2 regions of the Kitasatospora sp. NPDC087314 genome follow, and region 2 is predicted to be linked to the other one. Evidence: predicted binding sites of a transcription regulator. Region 2 holds the regulator's gene; the other holds the start of a gene.

Region 1 (8,997 bases), on a different contig from region 2:
TGACCGCGAGGCCGGTGGCCACGCCCGGGACGGCGGTGCGCCGCTCGGCCGGCTCCTGGGCGGCCTCCGGCACGTGGTGGGGCCGCCCGATCAGGGCGCGCAGGTCGTCCGGGCCGATCGCGACGGGCAGTTCGCGCTCGCCGAGCTCGGCCTGGGCGGCGATCCTGCGCAGCACCCGGGCGATCGAGCGCTCCAGGTTCCGCACTCCGGCCTCCCGGGTGTACTCCCCGGCCAGCCGGCGCAGCGCCGCCTCGTCGACGCTGACCTGCTCGCCGCCCAGCCCGGCCTTCTCCCGCTGGCGCGGGAGGAGGTGGTCGCGGGCGATGACGACCTTCTCGTCCTCGGTGTAGCCGTCGAGGCGGACCAGCTCCATCCGGTCGAGCAGCGGCTCGGGGATGGCCTCCAGCACGTTGGCGGTGGCGAGGAAGACGACGTCGGAGAGGTCGAGCTCGACCTCCAGATAGTGGTCCCGGAAGGTGTGGTTCTGCGCCGGGTCCAGCACCTCCAGCAGTGCGGCGGCCGGGTCTCCCCGGTAGTCCGAACCGACCTTGTCGATCTCGTCGAGCAGGACGACCGGGTTCATCGAGCCGGCCTCCTTGATCGCCCGCACCAGCCGGCCGGGCTGCGCGCCGACGTAGGTGCGCCGGTGGCCGCGGATCTCGGCCTCGTCCCGCACCCCGCCGAGCGCGACCCGGACGAAGCTGCGGCCCATGGCGCGGGCCACCGACTCACCGAGCGAGGTCTTGCCGACGCCGGGCGGGCCGACCAGTGCCAGCACCGCTCCCCCGCGGCGCCCGCCGACCAGCCCGAGCCCCTGGTCGGCCCGGCGCTTGCGCACCGCGAGGTACTCGACGATGCGGTCCTTCACGTCCGCCAGGCCCGCGTGGTCGGCGTCCAGCACCGCGCGGGCGCCGGCGATGTCGTACGCGTCCTCGGTGCGCTCGTTCCAGGGCAGCTCCAGGACGGTGTCCAGCCAGGTGCGGATCCAGGAGCCCTCGGGCGACTGGTCGGAGGACCGCTCCAGCTTGTCGACCTCCTTGAGCGCCGCCTCCCGGACCTTCTCGGGCAGCTCCGCGGCCTCGACCCGGGCGCGGTAGTCGCCCTCCTCGTCGGCCGGGTCGCCGTTCAGCTCGGCCAGCTCCTTGCGGACGGCCTCCAGCTGGCGGCGGAGCAGGAACTCCTTCTGCTGCTTGGCCACCCCCTCCTCGACGTCCTTGCGGATGGTGTCGTTGACCTCCTCCTCGGCGAGGTGGTCGCGCAGCAGGGTCAGCGCGTACTCCAGGCGGGCGACCTGGTCGGCCTCCAGCAGCACCTTGAGCTTCTGCTCGGCGGTGACGAAGGCCGCGTAGCCGATGTTGTCGGCGAGCTCGCCGACGCCCTCGATCTGGGCCACCCGGTCGACGATCTGCCAGGCGCCGCGCCGGCGCAGCCACTGGGTGGACAGCGCCTTGTACTCCTTGACCAGCTCGGCGGCCCGGCCGGCCACCGGGGTGCCCACCGAGGACTCCCGGAACGGCGTGGTCTCCACCCACAGGGCGGCACCGGGGCCGGTGGTGCCGACCCCGATCCGGACCCGGCGCACGGCGCGCACCAGCGCCGCCGGCTCCCCGTCGGCCAGCCGGCCGACCTGCTCGACGGTGGCCAGGGTGCCGACCGCCGCGTACGAGCCGTCCACCCGCGGGACCAGCAGGACCTGCGGCTTGCCGGCGCCGGTGGCCGCCGCGCGGGCTGCCTCGACCGCGGCCCGCACCTCGGTGTCCTTCAGGTCCAGCGGAACGACCATGCCCGGCAGGACGACCTCGTCGTCGAGCGGCAGCACGGGCAGGGTGAGCGGTGTGGACGTCGATGCCATGATCTCTCCCCAGTCAGTGAAGTTGAGTCGACCTGACTAAGGCCTGGCGCCCGCCGGATGTTCCCGCGGACTTGTTCGCCGTGAGCGAACGGGAGGGAGTGGCGGGCCGCGCCGTCAAAAGCGTCCGGGGAAAGCACCCGAAGGGGTCAGCGCGCGTCCAGGACCGGGGCGCCACCCGGTGCGGGCGCGGAGCCCGCGGCCTCCGCCCCGGTACGACGCGGCCGCGGCCGACGCGCCTGGGCCCGGCGCAACCAGCGCCACAGCACCACCCCGGCGAGCACCGCGGTCGGATGCCCGACGGCGGTGACCACGTCCCGGTCGGTGAGGATCTGCTCGGCGATCAGCAGCCCGGCGCCGCCGAGCGCCACCAGTCGGCCGCGCCAGGGGAGCAGTCCGGCCACCGCGCCCAGGCAGGCGAGCACGCCGTAGCTGACGCCGATGTCCAGGTAGTCCAGCGCCCGGGTCTCCAGCCGTCCGGTCTCCACCGCGACGATCACCACGCCCTGGGACAGCAGGGTGGCCGTGACGTGCCCGATCGCGAAGACCGCCGCCGCCCGGGCCGAGCCGATCCGGCGCTCCAGCGGCGCGAGGGTGACGGCGAATCCCCACAGGTACGGCATCCACACCTCGCCGGCCACCCAGAAACCGCTGAGCAGCAGCGCGCGCAGCGGATGCTGCAAGAGGTTGTGACCGTCGGAACTGGAGGCCTCCTGCAGCCGCTGCACGAGTTCCGGATCGGCGAGTTTGGCAAAGGTCGTGGTGGCGCCCACCACCGCGAGGTAGCCGAGGGTGAAGGGGTTGCGCCGGGGGGTCGGCACCCGTGCCAGCAGCCATTCGACGACGCCGGTGCGCAGGCCGTGCCGCAGCATCCCGTACGGCGGGCCCGCCGACGGCGCCCCGACGTGTCCGGCGCCTCGCCGCACCCCAGCCATGCCGCCTCCGCTCCACGCCCGCAGCCACCGGCCCCTCACCCAGGTGCCCAACGTACCGGCGCGCGCCGCGGATCCCACCCGGCGGGGCGTTGTCGTGACCACGTTACGTCGAGGTTCTGAGAGGCACCTGAGAAAAGCCGGTGAAGACCATCGGGAAACCGGTCGGCCGGATTCCCGTTATTGGTCCAGACCTTCTTCCGACCAACCCGCCGGCAGGGGCTCTGACCGGCGACTTGGTGCCAACTCGACTGCATACGTACCGTTACGCAGAGAAAAATCGCCGGGTAAGGTATCGGCCCGTGCCCACTCGTGCAGTGGGTCCGCGGGCGGCCCGACGGCCGGCCCACGGGCCGGAAACGTCCGGTCCACCTGCCGGGAAGCATCCACTGTCCGTACGCTGCGAAGTGCGCGGGAGAAGTGGGCGGCCGACAATCCGCCCACCGACCCGGGCGCGCGACGGGACGGCGGACCCGGCACAGTCCACGACGGAACAAGACTACGAGCGGAGCCCCGCCATCCCCACAGGTGGCCGGCCCGCAGCCCTGGGGGCGGTGGCGTGACCGTGACAGAACTTCAGCAGGACAACAACAACAGCGGCGGCACGGTGAGCAGCCAGCGCAGAGTGCTGGTGGTGGAGGACGAACCGACGATCGCGGAGTCGATCGCGGCCCGGTTGGGCGCGGAGGGCTTCAAGGTCGCCGTGGCCCACGACGGGCCGGGCGCGGTCGACGGCTTCCACACCTGGCAGCCGGACCTGGTGGTCCTCGACATCATGCTGCCCGGCTTCGACGGCCTTGAGGTGTGCCGCCGGATCCAGGCCCAGCGCCCGGTGCCGGTGCTGATGCTGACCGCGCGCGACGACGAGACGGACCTGCTGGTCGGCCTCGGCGTGGGCGCGGACGACTACATGACCAAACCGTTCTCGATGCGCGAACTGGCCGCCCGGGTCAACGTGCTGCTGCGCCGCGTCGAGCGCGCCCAGCAGGCGGCCCGTACGCCCGCGCTCGGCTCGCTGCGCTTCGGCGAGCTGGAGATCGACCACGTGCAGCGCCGGGTCCGGCTCGCCTCGGGCGACGTCCACCTGACGCCCACCGAGTTCGACCTGCTCGCCTGCCTGGCCGCCCAACCGCGCGCCGTGCTGACCCGCGAGCAGCTGCTGGCCGAGGTCTGGGACTGGACGGACGCGTCCGGCACCCGCACCGTGGACAGCCACGTCAAGGCGCTGCGCCGCAAGATCGGGGCGAGCTGGATCCGTACCGTCCACGGTGTCGGGTACGCGCTGGAGGCCCCGCTCTCGTAGCGCGCGCCTCGGGCGACGGGCCTCCGGGGGGCCCGTGTCCCGAACCGCCGCGCACACCACGCGAGGGACGTACGCGGGGATCACAGGGGACCAATGACCTTTCCACAGCAACGCAACGGGGACACCGGCAGGACGCGGTCGCAGACGCTGGCCGCCCGCGCCGCCCGCCGGGTCTGGGCCGACATCCGGCCGCTCGACCCGGTCCGCTCGATCAAGGGCAAACTCGCCCTGCTGGTGATCGTCTCCGTCTTCCTGGCCACCGGCATGGTGGTCGTGGCGATCCGGTCCGAGACCCAGATCCGGATCATCATGGTCTTCTCCATGATCGCCTCGCTGCTCTTCATGCAGTTCCTCGCACACGGGCTGACCGCCCCGCTGCGCGAGATGACGGCCGCCGCCCGCGCGATGGCCTCCGGCGACTACAGCCGCCGGGTCGAGGTGAACTCGCGCGACGAGATCGGCGAGCTGGCGGCCGCCTTCAACCAGATGGCCGCCGACCTGGGAGCCGCCGACCGGCACCGCCGCGAGCTGGTCGCCAACGTCTCGCACGAGCTGCGCACACCCATCGCCGCACTGCGCGCCGTCCTGGAGAACGTGGTGGACGGCGTCGTCCAGCCCAACCCGGCGACCCTGGGGGCCGCGCTGGAGCAGACCGAGCGGCTCGGCCGCCTGGTCACCCACCTGTTGGACCTCTCCAAGATCGACGACGGCGTGGTCGACCTGGACGCCCGCCCCTTCGAGGTGCGCGAGTTCCTGGACGGCGTGCTGCGCGGGGTCACCGTGGACGGCGCGACGGCCGGCGGGGCGTTCTCCCGGCGCGGCGACGTCCGGCTGGCCCTGGAGGTCAGCCCGACCGGCCTGACCGGGGTGGCGGATCCTGAACGGCTCCACCAGGTGGTCGCCAACCTGGTCGACAACGCCTGCAAGCACTCCCCGCCCGGCGGCACCGTGACGGTCCGCGCCCGGCCCGACGGCGGGCCCGGCGGCCTGCTGCTGGAGGTCGAGGACGAGGGTCCGGGCATCCCGCCGGCGGACCGCGGCCGGGTGTTCGAGCGGTTCAGCCGCAGCGGCACCGCGACCGCCCAGGGGCCCGGCTCGGACGGCGGCACCGGCCTCGGCCTGGCCATCGCCCGCTGGGCGGTGGACCTGCACGGCGGCCGGATCGCGGTCGCCGAGTCGCCCCGCGGCTGCCGGATCGAGGTCCGGTTGCCGGGGCAGCGCTGAGCCGTGGACGGCCGGGCCGGCCCCTCCCCTGGTCGGATCGTCCAACCGTATGCGGGGAGGGCTGTGTCACAGAACCGACACAGGCGTATACGAAGATCATTCGACGATCCGGCCGGGTCTTTGTCCGTTTTCATCCCGATTTGTCACGCGATCGGGCGCGATCGGTTCCCCTCAGATACGGCTTTCTAACGTACGTTTTCAGCCAATCTGCAGGTCAGGACTGTGATCTGGGCGACGCCGGACCCCCGGGGACTGCGCGATCACTGGTCAGGGGCGTAGCCTTAATCCCCGCTGTCCAAACATCCCAAAAGGAAGCGGAAGAGGGCGGTTGCCGCCGTGTCGCCACAGTCCCCTGAAACCCCCAATAGCTCGGCAAGCTCCACTGGCTTCGGCCCCAATGAGTGGCTCGTCGATGAGATCTACCAGCAGTACCTCCAGGACCCGAACTCGGTCGACCGAGCCTGGTGGGACTTTTTCGCCGACTACAAGCCCGGTACCGAGGTGACTCCAGTGACCCAGGCCGCGACCCAGGCCGGCCCCACGCCGACCCCTGCCGCTGCCCCCGCGCCCGCCGCTGCTGCTCCGGCCGCGCCCGCCCCCGCCGCACCGGCCGCTCCGGCCGCTCCGGCGCCGGCCCCCGCGCCGCTCGCCGCAGCTCCCGCCGCGCCCCCGGCCCCCCAGGCCGCCGCCCCGGCCGCCGCTGAAGCTCCGGCCGCGACCGCCGGCCCCGAGCTGGTCCAGCTGCGCGGCCCGGCGAAGGCCGTCGCCACCAATATGGACGCCTCGCTGGAGGTGCCGACCGCGACCTCGGTCCGCGCGGTGCCCGCGAAGCTGTTGATCGACAACCGCATCGTCATCAACAACCACCTGCAGCGCGCCCGCGGCGGCAAGGTCTCCTTCACCCACCTGATCGGCTACGCCCTGGTCCAGGCCATCAAGGCCTCCCCGGGGATGAACTACAGCTACAAGGTGGAGGGCGGCAAGGCCTTCCTGGTCAAGCCCGAGCACGTCAACCTCGGCCTGGCCATCGACCTGGTCAAGCCGAACGGCGACCGCCAGCTCGTCGTCGCGGCCATCAAGAAGGCCGAGACGCTCGACTTCTTCGGCTTCTGGCAGGCCTACGAGGACATCGTCCGCCGGGCCCGCGCCAACAAGCTGACCATGGACGACTTCACCGGCGTCACGGTCTCGCTGACCAACCCCGGCGGCATCGGCACCGTGCACTCCGTGCCGCGCCTGATGCAGAACCAGGGCACCATCGTCGGCGTCGGCGCCATGGAGTACCCGGCCGAGTTCCAGGGCTCCGCCCCGGAGACCCTGTCCCGCCTGGGCGTCTCCAAGATCATGACGCTGACCTCGACCTACGACCACCGCGTCATCCAGGGCGCGGCGTCCGGCGAGTTCCTGCGCGAGATCCACCGTCTGCTGCTCGGCGAGAGCGGTTTCTACGACGAGATCTTCGAGTCGCTGCGGATCCCGTACGAGCCGGTCCGCTGGGCCACCGACGTCGCCACCACCCACGACGACGAGGTCAACAAGACCGCCCGCGTCATGGAGCTCATCCACGCGTACCGCGTGCGCGGCCACCTGATGGCCGACACCGACCCGCTGGAGTACAAGCAGCGCAAGCACCCCGACCTGGACGTCACCACCCACGGCCTCACCCTGTGGGACCTGGAGCGCGAGTTCGCGGTCGGCGGCTTCGGCGGCCAGAAGATGATGAAGCTCCGCGACATCCTCGGCCTGCTGCGCAACACCTACTGCCGCACCGTCGGCGTCGAGTACATGCACATCCAGGACCCGAAGCAGCGCAAGTGGCTGCAGGAGCGCCTGGAGAAGCCGTACTCCAAGCCGGAGCGCGAGGAGCAGCTGCGCATCCTGCGCCGGCTGAACTCGGCCGAGGCCTTCGAGACCTTCCTGCAGACCAAGTACGTCGGGCAGAAGCGCTTCTCGCTGGAGGGCGGCGAGTCGCTCATCCCGCTGCTGGACGCCACCATCGACGCCGCCGCCGAGCACCGCCTCGACGAGGCCGTGATCGGCATGGCCCACCGCGGCCGCCTCAACGTGCTGGCCAACATCGTCGGCAAGCCGTACGGCAAGATCTTCGGCGAGTTCGAGGGCAACCTCGACCCGAAGTCGATGCACGGCTCCGGCGACGTCAAGTACCACCTCGGTTCCGAGGGCACCTTCACCGGCCTGGACGGCGAGACCATCAAGGTCTCGCTCGCCGCGAACCCCTCCCACCTGGAGACGGTCGACCCGGTCGTCGAGGGCATCGCCCGCGCCAAGCAGGACATCCTGGACCAGGGCGGCACCACCTTCCCGGTGCTGCCGATCCAGATCCACGGCGACGCGGCCTTCGCCGGCCAGGGCGTCGTCGCAGAGACCCTGAACATGTCGCAGCTGCGCGGCTACCGCACCGGCGGCACGATCCACCTGGTGGTCAACAACCAGGTCGGCTTCACCGCGGCCCCGGCGTCCTCGCGCTCCTCGATGTACTGCACCGACGTGGCCCGCATGATCGAGGCCCCGATCTTCCACGTGAACGGCGACGACCCGGAGGCCGTGGTCCGCGTCGCGCGGCTCGCCTTCGAGTTCCGTCAGGCGTTCCACAAGGACGTCGTGATCGACCTCATCTGCTACCGCCGCCGCGGTCACAACGAGGCCGACAACCCGTCGTTCACCCAGCCGCTGATGTACGACCTGATCGACAAGAAGCGCTCGGTGCGCAAGCTGTACACCGAGGGCCTGATCGGTCGCGGCGACATCACCATGGAAGAGGCGGAGCAGGCGCTCCAGGACTTCCAGGGCCAGCTGGAGAAGGTCTTCGCCGAGGTCCGCGACGCCGCCCAGACCCCGGCCGTGGCCCCCGCCGGCAAGCCGGTCGCCGACTTCCCGGTCAACATCCAGACCGGCATCTCCCAGGAGATGGTCAAGCGGATCGCCGCCTCCCAGGTCAACCTGCCGGACTGGCTGACCGTCCACCCGCGCCTGCTGCCGCAGCTGCAGCGCCGCGCCGCCTCGGTCGAGGACAACACCATCGACTGGGCGATGGGCGAGACCCTCGCCATCGGCTCGCTGCTCATGGAGGGCCACCCGGTCCGCCTGGCCGGCCAGGACAGCCGCCGCGGCACCTTCGGCCAGCGGCACGCCGTCCTGATCGACCGCAACACCGGCGAGGACTACACCCCGCTGCAGTACCTCACCGAGGACCAGGCCCGCTACACCGTCTACGACAGCCTGCTGTCGGAGTACGCGGCGATGGGCTTCGAGTACGGCTACTCGCTGACCCGCCCGAACTCGCTGGTCATGTGGGAGGCGCAGTTCGGCGACTTCGTCAACGGCGCGCAGACCGTGGTGGACGAGTACATCGCCTCCGCCGAGCAGAAGTGGGGCCAGCACTCGGGCGTCACCCTGCTGCTGCCGCACGGCTACGAGGGCCAGGGCCCGGACCACTCGTCCGCCCGCCCGGAGCGCTTCCTGCAGCTGTGCGCGCAGAACAACATGACGGTCGCCATGCCGACCCTGCCGTCGAACTACTTCCACCTGCTGCGCTGGCAGGCGCACAACCCGCACCACAAGCCGCTGGTCGTCTTCACCCCGAAGTCGATGCTGCGTCTCAAGGCCGCGGCGAGTGCGACCGAGGAGTTCCTGTCCGGCTCGTTCCGCCCGGTCATCGGCGACAACAC
Region 2 (8,997 bases):
CATCCGGGCACCGCCGGCGCCGCAGCAGAAGCCGCGCTCCTTGTGCCGGTGCATCTCCTGCTGGCGCAGACCCGGGACCTTGTCCATGATCTCGCGCGGCGGGCTGTAGACCTTGTTGTGGCGGCCCAGGTAGCAGGGGTCGTGGTAGGTGATCAGGCCCTCGACCGGGTTGACCGGGACGAGCTTGCCCTCGTCGATCAGGTGCTGCAGCAGCTGGGTGTGGTGGATGACCTCGAAGTGGCCGCCCAGCTGCGGGTACTCGTTGGCGATGGTGTTGAAGCAGTGCGGGCAGGTGGCGACGATCCGCTTGACCGGGGCGTCCTCCAGGGCCGCGTTCAGCGTCTCGACGTTCTGCGCGCCGAGCATCTGGAAGAGGAACTCGTTGCCCAGGCGGCGGGCGGAGTCACCGGTGCAGGACTCCTCCTTGCCGAGGATGGCGAACTTCACTCCCGCGGTGTGCAGCAGTTCGGCGAAGGCCTTGGTGGTCTTCTTGGCGCGGTCCTCCAGGGCGCCGGCGCAGCCGACCCAGTAGAGGTACTCGACCTCGGCGGGGTCGATGTCCTCGCCGATCACCGGCACCTCGATGCCGGTCTCCTTCTTGAGCTCCTTGACCCAGTCCAGGCGGGCCTTGGTGGCCATGCCCCACGGGTTGCCCTTGTTCTCCAGGTTCTTGAGCATCGTCCCGGCCTCGGTCGGGAACGAGGACTCGATCATCACCTGGTAGCGGCGCATGTCGACGATGTGGTCGATGTGCTCGATGTCCACCGGGCACTGCTCGACGCAGGCGCCGCAGGTGGTGCAGGACCACAGGACGTCCGGGTCGATGACGCCGTTCTCCTCGGCGGTGCCGATCAACGGGCGCTCCGCCTCGGCCAGAGCGGCCGCCGGGACGTCCTTGAGCTGCTCGGCCGTCGCGCGCTCCTCGCCCTCCATGTCCTTGCCGCCACCGGCCAGCAGGTACGGCGCCTTGCCGAAGGCGTGCTCGCGCAGGCTCATGATCAGCAGCTTCGGCGAGAGCGGCTTGCCGGTGTTCCAGGCCGGGCACTGCGACTGGCAGCGGCCGCACTCGGTACAGGTGGAGAAGTCGAGGATGCCCTTCCAGGAGAAGTGCTCGACCTGGGAGACGCCGAAGACGGCGTCCTCGGCCGGGTCCTCGAAGTCGATCGGCTGGCCGCCGCTGGTCATCGGGCGCAGGGCGCCGAGCGCGGTGCCGCCGTCCTCCTCGCGCTTGAAGTAGATGTTGAAGAAGCCGAGGAAGCGGTGCCAGGCCACACCCATCGAGGGGTTGAGGCCGATGGTGGCCGCCCACGCGAACGAGATGCAGATCTTCAGCATCGCGAACAGGTAGATCAGGTTCTCCAGCGTGCCGTGCGACAGCCCGCTGAACGCGGAGACCAGCGGGTACGAGACCAGGTGCTCCGGCCCGTAGGAGTCGACGCCGTTGAGGGCGCCCTCCAGCGCGCGCAGCATCAGGATGCACAGGCCGATGCCGAGGATCGTGTACTCGACGTAGAAGGCCTGCCAGGCGATCGAGCCGGCGAAGCGGGACTTGCGGCCGGACCTCGACGGCAGGCTCATCAGCCGGATCACCATCAGCGTCGCGATGCCCAGCGTGGTGAGGGTGCCGACCAGTTCGACGAAGAGCTGCCACAGCATCCAGTGGCCGATGATCGGCAGCGCGAACTCGGCGTCGAAGAGCTGGCCGAAGGCGTTGACGATGGTCAGCACCAGGCTGAAGAAGCCGACCGCGACGAACCAGTGGGCGATGCCCACGATCCCCCAGCGGTTCATCCGGGTGTGGCCGACGAACTCGACCGCGACGGTCTTCACCCGCTGGGCGGGCTGTCCGAAGCGGCTGGAGTCCGGCTGGCCGGTCCGCACCACCTTGTAGATGTACAGCGCCGCACGGGCGGCGAGCGCGGTGCCGATCACGAACGTGACCAGCGAGATGACGATCGCTGCTAGCTGCATCGGCTCTCCGTCTCCTGCGGCTTGCTGTTGAGCAGTCTCTTGGTTCTGAAGGTGGTTCTGAAGGTGTTCTGGACGTGCTTCTGAAGATGCTTCCAAAAGAAGTGTACTCGTCGGTAACTTTCCGGGCCGACGGCCCGGACAATACCGCCCACCGACAGTTCTCCAGAAGGTTCCCAAGCTATGGCGACAGTCACGTGGCGCCACACGTGACGCCACCCGCACCGCGATCCCGGGGGCCGCCCGTCCACACCCGGGCCCGCGACCGCTCAGCAAAGTTGAGCGACTCCGACTCATACCTGTTGACGGCGCCCGCCCGGTCGTGCATCCTTGAGCCTGTAAAGCTCAACTCTTCCGTGGAGGTACCTACGATGGCACGCGCGGTCGGCATCGACCTCGGCACGACGAACTCGGTCGTCAGCGTTCTGGAGGGTGGCGAGCCCACCGTCATCACGAACGCCGAGGGCGCTCGGACCACGCCGTCCGTCGTCGCCTTCGCCAAGAACGGCGAGGTCCTGGTCGGCGAGGTGGCCAAGCGCCAGGCGGTCACCAACGTCGACCGGACCATCCGCTCGGTCAAGCGCCACATGGGCACCGGGTGGAAGATCAACCTGGACGGCAAGGACTTCAACCCCCAGCAGATCAGCGCCTTCGTGCTGCAGAAGCTGAAGCGGGACGCCGAGGCGTACCTGGGCGAGACGGTCACCGACGCCGTCATCACCGTCCCGGCGTACTTCTCCGACTCCGAGCGCCAGGCCACCAAGGAGGCCGGTGAGATCGCGGGCCTCAACGTCCTGCGCATCGTCAACGAGCCGACCGCGGCCGCCCTGGCCTACGGCCTGGACAAGGACGACCAGACCATTCTGGTCTTCGACCTCGGCGGCGGCACCTTCGACGTCTCCCTGCTGGAGATCGGCGACGGGGTCGTCGAGGTGAAGGCCACCAACGGTGACAACCACCTCGGTGGTGACGACTGGGACCAGAAGGTCGTCGACCACCTGGTCAAGGTCTTCCAGGCCGGCCACGGCGTCGACCTGTCCAAGGACAAGATGGCCCTGCAGCGTCTGCGCGAGGCCGCCGAGAAGGCCAAGATCGAGCTGTCCTCGTCCTCCGAGACCTCGATCAACCTGCCGTACATCACGGCCTCCGCCGAGGGCCCGCTGCACCTGGACGAGAAGCTCACCCGGGCCCAGTTCCAGCAGCTGACCTCGGACCTGCTGGAGCGCTGCAAGGTCCCGTTCCACAACGTGATCAAGGACGCCGGCATCTCGCTCTCCGAGATCGACCACGTCGTCCTCGTCGGCGGCTCGACCCGCATGCCGGCCGTCGCCGAGCTCGTCCGCGAGCTGACCGGCGGCAAGGACGCCAACAAGGGCGTCAACCCGGACGAGGTCGTCGCCATCGGCGCCGCGCTCCAGGCCGGTGTCCTCAAGGGCGAGGTCAAGGACGTCCTGCTGCTCGACGTCACCCCGCTGTCCCTCGGCATCGAGACCAAGGGCGGCATCATGACCAAGCTGATCGAGCGCAACACCACGATCCCGACCAAGCGCTCGGAGATCTTCACCACGGCCGAGGACAACCAGCCGTCCGTGCAGATCCAGGTCTACCAGGGCGAGCGCGAGATCGCCGCGTACAACAAGAAGCTCGGCATGTTCGAGCTGACCGGCCTGCCGCCGGCCCCCCGCGGTCTGCCGCAGATCGAGGTCACCTTCGACATCGACGCCAACGGCATCATGCACGTCGGTGCCAAGGACCTCGGCACCGGCAAGGAGCAGAAGATGACCGTCACCGGCGGCTCCGCGCTGCCGAAGGACGACATCGAGCGCATGATGCGCGAGGCCGAGCAGTACGCGGAGGAGGACCACAAGCGCCGCGAGTCGGTCGAGACCCGCAACTCCGCCGAGCAGCTCGTCTACTCGACCGAGAAGTTCATCGCCGACAACGCCGACAAGCTCCCCGCCGACGTCAAGACCGAGGTCGAGACCGCCATCGGCGAGCTCAAGGAGGCCCTGAAGGGCGAGGACATCGCGAAGATCCGCGAGGCGTCCGAGAAGGTCTCCACCACCGCGCAGAAGCTCGGCCAGGCGCTGTACGCCAACGCCGACGCCGCCGGTGCCGCCCCGGCCGGCGAGTCCGCCCAGGCCAAGGACGACGACGTCGTCGACGCCGAGATCGTGGACGACGAGAAGCCCAAGGGTGGTGCGGCATGACGGAGAAGCCGCAGGGCGGCAAGCCCGGCGACGACTCCGCCGCCGACGAGGCCGTGATCAAGGCTGCCGAGGAGGCCGCCGCGGCCGGTGCCGCCGAATCCGGTTCCGGTTCGGACGAACTCTCCACCGCCAAGCGGGAGTTGGCCGAGCGCACCGGCGACCTGCAGCGCCTGCAGGCCGAGTACCAGAACTACCGCAAGCGGGTCGAGCGCGACCGGCTGACGGTCCGCGAGATCGCGGTCTCCAACATCCTGGAGTCCCTGATCCCGGTACTGGACGACATCGGCCGCGCCCGCGAGCACGGCGAGGTCACCGGCGGCTTCAAGTCCGTCGCCGAGTCCCTGGAGACGGTCGTCGCCAAGCTGGGCCTGCAGCAGTTCGGCAAGGAGGGCGAGCCCTTCGACCCGACCATGCACGAGGCGCTGATGCACAGCTACTCCTCGGACGTCACCGAGGACACCTGTGTGCAGATCCTCCAGCCCGGCTACCGGATCGGCGAGCGGATCATCCGCCCCGCCATGGTCGCCGTCGCGGAGCCCCAGCCGGGCACCCAGACCACGGCCGCGCCGGACGGCGAGGCGAAGTCCGGGGACACGGACAAGTCCGACGGTGGCTCGGACAGCTGACAACCCGTGACAACTGAAAACCAGTGCGCTGCGGAGTCGTACGCCGGCCAGTACGGCGGCCGGCTCCGCAGCGCGTTGTCAGCAGCGGCCGGCGGGCGGGCTGTTGACAGCGCAGCGACGATGGACATCGGGAGGTGGCGGCAGCTCATGAGCAGGCGCAGCGAGCGAATCGTTGGCAGGTGCGTGTTGCGCGAAGCGGCTGCCGAGCGGAGCGAGGTGGACGCATGAGTGGCAAGGACTACGTGGAGAAGGACTACTACAAGGTCCTCGGCGTGCCCAAGGACGCCACCGCCGCCGAGATCAAGAAGACCTACCGCAAGCTCGCACGCGAGTTCCACCCGGACGCCAACAAGGGCGACACCAAGGCCGAAGAGCGGTTCAAGGACATCTCCGAGGCCTACGACGTCCTGTCCGACGAGAAGCGCCGCAAGGAGTACGACGAGGCCCGCAGCCTCTTCGCCAACGGCGGCTTCCGGGCCGGCGGCCCCGGCCAGGGCACCGGCAGCTACAGCTTCGACTTCGGCGACCTCTTCAGCGGCAGCCAGACCACCGGCAGCGGCGGACTCGGCGACGTCTTCGGCGGACTCTTCAACCGGAGCGGCGGCCGGCAGGCCCAGCCCCGGCGCGGCGCCGACGTCGAGACCGAGGTCACCCTCGCCTTCGACGAGGCCGTCGACGGCGCGACCGTCCCCCTCCGGATGACCAGCCAGTCCCCCTGCCGCAGCTGCAACGGCACCGGCGCCAAGTCCGGCACCACCCCGCGGGTCTGCCCGACCTGCGTCGGCGCCGGCACCGTCAGCCGCGGCCAGGGTGCGTTCGCGCTCTCCGAGCCGTGCAAGGACTGCCGCGGCCGCGGCATGATCGTCGACGACCCGTGCGCCGACTGCCACGGCAGCGGCCGGGCCAGCTCCGCCCACACCATGCAGGTGCGCATCCCGGCCGGCGTCCAGGACGCCCAGCGCATCCGGCTCAAGGGCAAGGGCGCCCAGGGCGAACGCGGCGGCCAGCCCGGCGACCTGTACGTCACCGTGCACGTCGACCCGCACCCCGTCTTCGGGCGCAAGGGGGACAACCTCACCGTCACCGTCCCCGTCACCTTCCCCGAAGCCGCCCTCGGCGGCACCATCGAGGTGCCCACGCTCAACGGCCCCGCCGTGAAGCTCAAGCTGCCCCCCGGCAGCGCCAACGGCCTCACCATGCGCGCCCGCGGCAAGGGCGCCACCCGCAAGGACGGCACCCGCGGCGACCTCCTCGTCACCGTCGAGGTCGTGGTGCCGCAGCGCGTCTCCGGCGACGCGCTGAACGCCCTGGAGCAGTACCGCGAGGCCACCGCCTCCGACGACCCACGAGCCGCCCTCTTCCGGGCGGCGAAGGGAGCGTGACGACCAGATGATCCCCGACAGCCCCATCGGCCCCGGCATCGGCCCCATCGGGCCCGGCATCGGCGAAGGCCTGCCCGGCGACGGCCGCCGCACCCGGCGCCCCGCCGCCCCGCCGCAGTACGTACTCACCGAGGACACCCCGGTGTACGTCATCTCCGTCGCCGCCGAGCTCTCCGGCCTGCACCCGCAGACCCTGCGCCAGTACGACCGCCTCGGTCTGGTCTGCCCCGACCGCACCGCCGGCCGCGGCCGCCGCTACTCCGCGCGCGACATCCAGCAACTGCGCGAGGTCCAGCGGCTGTCCCAGGACGAGGGCATCAACCTGGCCGGCATCAAGCGGATCATCGAGCTGGAGAACCAGGTCACGGCCCTGCAGTCCCGCATCACCGAGCTCGTCGACTCCCTGGAGGGCGCCGCCACCGCCCTCCAGCAGCGCGAGGCCGCCGTCCACGCCTCCTACCGCCGCGACCTCGTCCCGTACCAGCCCCCCACCCAGTCCAGCGCCCTCGTCGTCTGGCGTCCCAAGCGCTGACTTGGCTGAACACCTCCAGCCGCCGGCTCCCCTCCACCCGGGGGGTGCCGGCGGCTTGATCGTGGTGAGAGAGTGCTGTCGAACAAATCTTGTCGCCCTCACCGATGCCACCCGATCTGGCATGCTGCACTGCGATTCCGGTATTGGTGCCCGGCAGGTAGTGCAGACACGGCCACGGCAAGGAGCCCGCAGATGAGTGGACGAGAACAGCCCAGTACCGCCGCGATTGGGCCCTCCGTCCTCTCGAAAGAAGCGCGGGAGTTGTATCTGGCGGTCATCCGCGAGAACGGGCGGATCCCGAAGGACTCCGACCTCGCCAGGGCAGGCGGGGCCCAGGACGAGTTGGTGGCCATAGGCCTTCTGGTCGCCGACACCGACGAACCCGGTGTCCTCGTCGCGGTCGACCCTCAGCAGCTGTCCGAGAGCCTCTCCGTGACCTGGCAGCGCCAGGCACTCGACCTGCTCACTCGCGCATCGGCCCTCGCCACCGATCTCCACGACCTGACGGCCGCCTACCACTCACCGGAGCAGGCCGGCGGCGCGATCGAGTACGTGCGAGGCAAGGTGCTGATCAACCAGCGGGTGCAGCAGATCGTCGCCAGCGCCTCGGAGGAGATTCTCGCCGCCCAACCCGGCGGTCCACGCCCGTCGGAGGCGCTCACCGGCATTCTCGCCCGCGACCTCGAAGCCCTCCGCCTGGGCATCACGCTCAGGACGATCTACCACCCGAGCACCCGGTACCACGCTCCCACCAGGGAATACGTGGCCACGATAACCAAGGCCGGCGGACGGTTCCGGACGCTGGAGGAGCCTTACACGCGATTGATCGTCATCGATCGTCGAATCGCGGTCATCCCCATCGCCGAGGACCTCAATCTGGCCGCGTTCGTCCATGATCGGGCCGTCATCAGCTACCTGATCAGCGAGATCTTCGAGCGGAACTGGAGCCGGGCGCTGGACTTCGACGGCGCGCGCGCCGTTCCGCAGCAGGTGGTCTCCGGGATGCGACAGACAATCATCGACCTCATGCTCGAAGGCGTGAACCACCGCGTGATCGCCCGCAGACTCGGCATCAGCGAACGGACGCTCGCGCGGCATCTGGCCGAGATGCGCGACGAGCACAATGTCGAGTCACTCTTCCAACTCGGGTATGCGTTGGCCCGGAACAGCGTTCCGATCGACTCCGACAGCTATCACTGACCAAGCGTCGCGGCAGTCTCAGTTCCAGATGGTGTCATTGGCCAACGCCATGGTCTTTGGCGCTGCCACATCATGGGAAACCCCGATGTTCCAGATCGTGTCGTCAGCCGGACTCGAACCACTGCCGATGAAAAGCGCCAGACCCACAACGACTGGAACCAGGACAAACCGCACCACCCGGCGTATCCGAGACATGGTGCCCCCTCTCTTTGTAAGGCTTAGTGCGGGTACCCAGCCCATTGTTTCGAACAACCTGCCACATAATGCCGCAAGCCCATGCCGGAAGCCAGGGGGCCTGCTACCTCAGTGCGTCATCTCTCTGCCAGGCATCGAGATGACACCACGGCTCTGTGGACGGTGGCGACGGTCGACAGAGACGATCAGTGCACTCCCCAACCCTCTCGCGGGAGGGGGAAGACGGGGACACCACAATCAACATGTCCATGACTAGTTTGTTTCGACCATAACGAATGCACAGCAGCATTCCGATAGTCACCACCCAACGGGGCGATCGGCCTGGTTGGCACCTATCCCCGGAGTCGACAATGAGTGAGCCCTACCTGCGAGAGCACGCCGGACAGGCCCCCGAGGGCCGGCGTGCACGTGTGTTCCTGGCCGCGCCGCTGATGCGGCTGACCGGGCCGGCGGACAGTGTGGTGACGCTCGCCAGCCGGACGCGGCTGACGACGCTTCGCACCACCCTGCTCCGCAGCGGTGCCGCCGTGTACAGCGCGCACCACAGTGACGCCTGGACCGTCGCCGGGCAGGCGCCGGAGCCCCGGGTTCCGTCCGACTTCCGGGCGCTGCAGTCCGCGGACCTCGTGTTCGCCTACGTCGGAGCGCCGCTGTCGGCCGGGGTGAGCCTGGAGCTGGGCTGGGCGTCGGCACTGCGGAAGCCGATCGTCCTCCTCGTCGACGAGGCCATCACGCACAACCCGCTGATCGCCACCATCGAGCAGGTCGCCCCCGTCCTCCCGCTGGTCTTCGACGACACCTGGTCGCAGGAGGCCCTCAACCACACCGTGGAGACCGCGCTCGACTGGGCCGGCATGGCGCTGTCCCTGCGCGAGGGCTTCTGG

What was found. Region 2 encodes HspR, which represses chaperone genes until heat shock. Its sites were predicted from a motif close to TTGAGNNNNNNNNNCTCAA; they were not measured.
Region 1: a site for HspR is predicted at 1,875-1,893, ahead of lon (endopeptidase La). Genes of this name have one in related genera too.

What each region holds. Positions count from the first base shown of each region.
Region 1 covers NZ_JBIUYE010000007.1:193,805-202,801, forward strand. The annotation lists gene lon (endopeptidase La) at 1-1,852, opposite strand, end outside; gene ACIO5E_RS17325 (rhomboid-like protein) at 1,999-2,784, opposite strand; gene ACIO5E_RS17330 (response regulator transcription factor) at 3,347-4,084, shown strand; gene ACIO5E_RS17335 (sensor histidine kinase) at 4,178-5,308, shown strand; gene ACIO5E_RS17340 (multifunctional oxoglutarate decarboxylase/oxoglutarate dehydrogenase thiamine pyrophosphate-binding subunit/dihydrolipoyllysine-residue succinyltransferase subunit) at 5,645-8,997, shown strand, end outside.
Region 2 covers NZ_JBIUYE010000003.1:220,875-229,871, forward strand. The annotation lists gene ACIO5E_RS07515 ((Fe-S)-binding protein) at 1-1,971, opposite strand, end outside; gene dnaK (molecular chaperone DnaK) at 2,340-4,178, shown strand; gene grpE (nucleotide exchange factor GrpE) at 4,175-4,804, shown strand; gene dnaJ (molecular chaperone DnaJ) at 5,029-6,186, shown strand; gene ACIO5E_RS07535 (heat shock protein transcriptional repressor HspR) at 6,194-6,718, shown strand; gene ACIO5E_RS07540 (hypothetical protein) at 6,911-7,918, shown strand; gene ACIO5E_RS07545 (hypothetical protein) at 8,464-8,997, shown strand, end outside.